2 regions of the Bradyrhizobium sp. 604_D8_N2_3 genome follow, and region 2 is predicted to be linked to the other one. Evidence: predicted binding sites of a transcription regulator. Region 2 holds the regulator's gene; the other holds the start of a gene.

Region 1 (3,189 bases), 1.1 Mb from region 2:
GATTGCGGCCACCCTGACGCGGCAGGTCCGCGCCTCGGACGTGGTCGGCCGGCTTGGCGGCGACGAGTTCGCGCTGCTGCTCTGGAATCTCAGCGAGACCGACGCCAAGGCGAAGGCCGCGACCTTCGAGCAGGCGATCGACGAATTGTCGTTTGCCTTTCGCGGTCAGCGCGTGACCGCGGGCGCCTCCGCAGGTGTCGCGCTGCTGGGGGCGCAGTCCGATGCAGGCCGCGCGCTGGAGGAGGCTGATGCCGCCATGTATGTGCGCAAGGCGCACCGGCGGCACGAGCCGCTGATCAGGCTGGTCAGCAACTAGGGCACGATCTTCGCGACAAATGCGGACCGCGTTGCGCGGAGATCATGCTCAAGCAACAACCCTTACAGCGTGGCCAGATCTTCCGGCACGTTGCCGAATTTGCGCAGCAGCGTGGCGTCGCCGAATTCGCCGGTCATGGGATCGCCGCTGCGGCTGAACGCAACCGCGCCGATATGGCCGGCACCGTGCGCCAGGATCTCGGCGCGCCGCAACGCGGCCGCCGAGCTCTGGCATTCCTCCGCGGCGCCCGCGACAGGCGATCCGTCGGCATCGATCAGGAAGGGCATTGCAACGTAGTAGGTCACATCCGACATGGCGTTGCTCCGATGTTGAACTCAGGCGGCGCTGCTGTTGCTCCGCACCTTGCTGCGTGCGGTCTCGGGAATGCAGCCGGCTGAAATCGCCGCCTGTAATTCTTCCAGCTCTGCTTCCAGATATTCGTTGGCCATGATCAGCGCCTTGATGGTGCTGCGCAGATTGCCGTCGCACATCGCGATCGCCTGGTCGCAGGCCTGTTCATAATGGCTGTTGTCGAGAAGGGCGGTTGCCGACATCTGCGTTGTCCTCGGGGGTTTCCTGGGCGTTTCCTGGGGCGGTGGGATGCCCAAATGTTCCTATTTTGTTCTTTTCGAGTCAAGCGGATTCGGATGCGGCGAGCTGCCACGAAAAGGGCCTCGCGGATCAGGCGATGATGTCCGGCGTGATCTGGTCTTCGATGAACGCGATACGGTCGCGCAACAACAGCTTGCGCTTCTTCAACCGTTGTAACCGCAACAGGTCGGGGGCAGGCGATTGATGCATCGCATCGATCGCGGCGTCGAGATCTCGGTGTTCTTGCTGCAACCGGGTGAGCTCGGCTTCGAGCTCACGCTCGTCTTCATTGGTCATGTTCGCGGTGGCCGAAAACCCGATGGGCGTGAGATTCAAGGCTGTGGATGCCCTGTGGAAATTATCGTCCTTGCGCGCCGTGATCGCAAGCGATCTCGGGCCGCCGCTCACCGAACTCTCGCAAGATATTTCGACGATTCGTTGCGGCGTTGCGCAAGCACATTGATATCATGGATTTTTCCAGCGTGGTTCCTTACTCACGATTCGTTACATATGAATTTTCAAAAATGACGCTGCGACGACGGATACATATCGACAGAACGAATCGGTGATGTACACTTGTTTGTCCGGATCGAATCCAAGGTTTCCCCCTACCGAGGAGGTTTCGAATGACAATTCAGGCACATCTGGTTGAATTGGAACGGAAGCACAAAACGCTCGAAAACGAATTGCACGAAGCTCTCGTGCACCTTTCAACAGACGACCTGCAAATTGTTGAGTTGAAGCGACGGAAGTTGATGGTCAAGGACCAGATCGAGCGTTTGAAGCACACCGGCGACACGCTCCACTAGTAACCCCTGTAACAGTGTAGAGTTGAACTTACCCTTTCATGCAGGGGTGAGAGCTATTGTGCTCATCCCTGCATGAAGGTGCGCAGCGTGCAAAGTTATTTGCGCGGCGCTTGGAGCCTTTCCGCTCCGATGGAAAATCCCCTAGATGCCTGCGAGCTCAGCGACGTGATCCGCGATCGCGAGCGATGACGTCAGTCCCGGCGATTCGATGCCGAACAGGTTGATCAGGCCTTCGACGCCGTGATCGCGCGGGCCCTGCATCAGAAAATCCTGCGTGGCCACCGCCGGCGGCACGATCTTCGGGCGAATGCCTGAATAGCTCGGCATCAGCGCGCCGTCGGGCAGCGTCGGCCAGTATCTCCGGATCGCCGGATAGAAGCGCTCGGCGCGTGATGGATCGACCTCGTAATTGATCGTCTCGATCCACTCGACGTCGGGGCCGAAGCGTGCCTGCCCGGCCATGTCCAGCGTCAGGTGCACGCCGAGCCCGCCAGGCTCGGGCACCGGATAGATCAGGTGCGAGAACGGTGCCCTGGCGTTGCAGCTGAAATAGTTTCCCTTGGCGAGATAGGCCGGTGGAATCCGGTCGATCGGCATGCCGTCGATGTGGCGTGCGACCGTTGTCGCCGAGAGCCCGGCGGCGTTGACGAGCAGGCCGCATTGCAGCGTCATCGGCGCTTCGCCGCCGGCCTCGATCTCGATCACATCGCCGGCTGCCTTGGCGCGGACCAGCGGGGTGTGAAATGCAAAGGCCGCGCCGGCTGCCTCGGCCTCGCCGCGCAGCGAGAGCATGTAGGCGTGGCTGTCGATGATGCCGGTCGATGGCGAGAGCAGCGCGGCGTCGCAGGCGAGCGCCGGCTCCAGCGCGCGCGCGGCCTCGCCAGTGAGCAGCTGCATGTCGAGCACGCCATTGGCCTCGGCATGCGCCTTGATCGATTGCAGCTTCTCGGTCTCCTTGGCGCTGGTCGCGACGATCAGCTTGCCGCAATTCTTGTGCGGGATGCCGCGCTCGCCGCAGTAGCGATACAGCGCATGCTTGCCGCTGACGCACATGCGCGCCATCCAGCTCCCGGCGCGGTAATAGATCCCGGCATGGATCACCTCGCTGTTGCGCGAGGAGGTGATGGTGCCGATGGCCTCGGCTTCCTCGAGCACGATCACCTCGCGCCCGGTCTGGGCAAGCTTTCGAGCCACCGCGAGCCCGACCACGCCGGCTCCGATGACGACGCAGTCGACCCTATCCATGGTTGTGCAGTGTATCCATTGAAAGTATCGGTGGCATCAGGCCTGAGAACCACGGCACCGGGCCGTTTTCCATTAAGGAAGCATTTATCATGTCAGGGCAATTGCCGTATTTGGCGTCACATTTTTCTGTTGCGCGTACAGGCGTTTACCCGATCCAAACCCGTGAAGCCAGACAATCCGACGTTGAAAGCGCGGGTGGCTGATGGCTGAGAAGAACTGGCACGTGGG
Region 2 (3,189 bases):
GTCGGCATGGTGTTCCAGAAGCCGACGCCGTTCCCGATGACGATCTACGAAAACATCGCCTTCGGCATCCGTCTCTATGAGAAGATCTCGAAGTCCGAGATGGACGACCGCGTCGAGAAGGCGCTGCGCGGCGGCGCGCTGTGGAACGAGGTCAAGGACAAGCTCAACGCCTCCGGCCTGTCGCTCTCCGGCGGCCAGCAGCAGCGCCTCTGCATCGCCCGCACGGTCGCGGTGCGGCCCGAGGTGATCTTGTTCGACGAGCCCTGCTCGGCGCTCGACCCGATCTCGACCGCCAAGGTCGAGGAGCTGATCCAGGAGCTGTCCGAGAACTACACGATCGCGATCGTCACCCACAACATGCAGCAGGCGGCGCGCGTCTCCGACAAGACCGCCTTCATGTATCTCGGCGAGCTGATCGAGTTCGACGACACCAGCAAGATCTTCACGTCGCCGACCGACCGGCGCACGCAGGATTACATCACCGGCCGGTTCGGCTGAGGAGACGGAACATGGGTTCTGAACATACCGCAAAGGCCTTCGACACCGACCTCCAGGAACTCACGCGCCTGGTCGCCGAGATGGGCGGCATCGCCGAGCGCATGATCGTCGATTCCGTCGACGCGCTGATCCGCCGCGACGTCGCGCTCGGCCAGCGCGTCGTGACCATCGACGCCGAGCTCGACGCGCTCCAGAAGAAGATCGAGGAGCGCGCCGTTCTCACCATCGCGCGCCGCCAGCCGATGGCGGTGGATCTGCGCGAGATCGTCGGCGCCATGCGCGTCGCGACCGATCTCGAGCGGATCGGCGACCTCGCCAAGAACATGGGCAAGCGCGTCGCGGCGCTGGAGACGGATTTCCATCCGCTCAAGCTGTTCCGCGGTCTGGAGCACATGACCGACCTCGTGCAGCAACAGGTCAAGTCGGTGCTGGACGCCTATGCCGCGCACGATCTGCCGGCGGCAATGGCGGTGTGGAAGGGCGACGAGGAAGTCGACGCCATCTGCACCTCGCTGTTCCGCGAGCTCCTCACCTACATGATGGAGGATCCGCGCAACATCTCGTTCTGCATCCATCTGATGTTCTGCGCCAAGAACATCGAGCGCATCGGTGACCACGCCACCAACATCGCCGAGACCGTGTTCTACATGATCGAGGGCCAGGCGATCACCGACAAGCGGCCGAAGGGCGACATGACGACCTTCGCCACGACGGTCCCGAACACTTAAGGAGCGACGAACACCATGGGCGCACGCATTATGGTGGTTGAGGACGAGGAAGCTCTCACCGAGCTTCTCCGCTACAACCTCGAAGGCGACGGCTATGACGTCGAGACGGTGATGCGCGGCGACGATGCCGACACCCGCCTCAAGGAGCACATCCCCGATTTGATCGTGCTCGACTGGATGCTGCCGGGCCTCTCCGGCATCGAGCTGTGCCGGCGGCTGCGCACCCGGCCCGAGACCAAGCAGCTCCCGATCATCATGCTCACCGCGCGCGGCGAGGAGAGCGAGCGGGTGCGGGGCCTTGCGACCGGCGCCGACGACTACATCGTCAAGCCGTTCTCGGTCCCGGAGCTGCTGGCACGCGTGAAGGGCCTGCTCAGGCGCGCCAGCCCCGAGCGGCTCGCCACCGTGCTCGCCTATGGCGACATCGAGCTCGACCGCGACAAGCGTCGCGTGGCGCGCTCGGGCCGGCCGATCGATCTCGGCCCGACCGAATATCGCCTGCTGGAGTTCTTCCTGGAGCATCCCGGCCGCGTGTTCTCGCGCGAGCAGCTGCTCGACAGCGTCTGGGGCCGTGACATCTACATCGACGAGCGCACCGTCGACGTCCATATCGGGCGCCTGCGCAAGCTGCTCAATCTCGGCCGCGAGCAGGACCCGATCCGCACCGTCCGCGGCGCGGGCTACGCACTGGACGATCGCTTTGCGAAGGCGGAGCAAGCGTAAGGGGTTGCTGTGGCAGACGTGATTTAGCGGGCTGCCACCGCATCCTCGATGTCGTCCCTGCGAACGCAGGGACCCATAACCACAGGGAGTGGTTTGGCGAAGACTCGGAGTGATCATCCCGCGCAATAACTACGCGCCGGGATTATGGGTCCCTGCGTTCGCAGGGACGACACCGAGTGAGTTGAGCCGTCATCGCGTGACGGCGCCGTCTTCGTAGTCAGCTAATCCGATACCTCAGCGCGGACCCGGCTTCGCCGGCGCGCGCCGGCGATCGGCCGCGGGCTGATACGCCACGCGCGAGTGCTGGGCGCAGTAGGGCAGGCCGGAGAGCGCCTTGCCGCCGCAGAAGAAGAAATCCGGGCTCGAGGGATCGCCGACCGGCCAGTGGCAGGTGGCCTCGTTCAGCTCCAGCAGCGACAGCCGCTGGCTCATCGGCACGACGTTGTCGTAGGTGACCGGTTCGGCCTCGACCTCGACTTCGAAGGCTTGCGCCAGCGCGGTGTTGCCGCGCGCGATCGGGCGGGTCACCCGCATCATGTGCTGGGCGGGGCGTGCCTTGCGCGGCCGCGGCGCTGCCGATGAAGGGCTCTTGGCGCGGCCCGACAGGCCGAGCCGGTGCACTTTGCCGATTACGGCATTGCGGGTCACATTGCCGAGTTCAGCGGCGATCTGGCTGGCCGAAAGCCCGGCCTCCCAGAGCTTTTTCAGCTGCTCGACGCGATCATCCGACCAGGTCAAAACGGTCATTGCACCCTTTCCTTCGCCGGCGCCTGCCATCCTGGCGGCCGCACGGCGAATGCCTAAGCTTCGAAAAACCCGTGCCGCCAGAATCCCTTAAGGCTCGCCGGGCGCACCAGATGCGCCCGAACGCTTACGCCGGTACATGAGGACTTAGAGGATCAGAACTGCTGCACGAGATGTCGTATCTGACAAGCCAAACGCTACAATATGGCGTGACTCACGCGCAAGAGTCCGCCGACTCGCTTCCACATGTTCCGTGGCGGAAATACGCAAAATCGCCACCGCAAGACTACGGATTCTGCGTTTCGCGAGGCTTTCCGGGCGGCATTGACACCGGTTTCACCAGGCATAAGATAGTCTCGCGTGCCGCCCTTAAAAGGCGGCACGTTTCGTTTTCCGGGCCGGTCAATGGTGCGTTGCGCAATGCACGCTCACGCCGTCCGCAACATTCAAGTGATCGTCATGACTAACAGCGCAGCGCCGCATTTGCTCCCCGTTT

Evidence for each region. Region 2 encodes PhoB, which activates phosphate uptake and scavenging genes when phosphate is short. Its sites were predicted from a motif close to TGTCATNNANCTGTCAT; they were not measured.
Region 1: AB7245_RS37970 (YdcH family protein) is a predicted target of PhoB. The motif match lies at 1,432-1,448, and genes of this name have one in related genera.

What each region holds. Positions count from the first base shown of each region.
Region 1 is NZ_JBPWPM010000001.1:7,909,127-7,912,315, reverse strand. Features, by position in the region: gene AB7245_RS37990 (GGDEF domain-containing protein) at 1-316, shown strand, start outside; gene AB7245_RS37985 (hypothetical protein) at 379-630, opposite strand; gene AB7245_RS37980 (hypothetical protein) at 652-870, opposite strand; gene AB7245_RS37975 (YdcH family protein) at 998-1,204, opposite strand; gene AB7245_RS37970 (YdcH family protein) at 1,534-1,716, shown strand; gene AB7245_RS37965 (NAD(P)/FAD-dependent oxidoreductase) at 1,858-2,961, opposite strand; gene AB7245_RS37960 (sensor domain-containing protein) at 3,164-3,189, shown strand, end outside.
Region 2 is NZ_JBPWPM010000001.1:9,011,610-9,014,798, reverse strand. Features, by position in the region: gene pstB (phosphate ABC transporter ATP-binding protein PstB) at 1-498, shown strand, start outside; gene phoU (phosphate signaling complex protein PhoU) at 510-1,226, shown strand; gene phoB (phosphate regulon transcriptional regulator PhoB) at 1,242-1,949, shown strand; gene AB7245_RS43350 (GcrA family cell cycle regulator) at 2,184-2,696, opposite strand; gene AB7245_RS43345 (aspartate aminotransferase family protein) at 3,153-3,189, shown strand, end outside.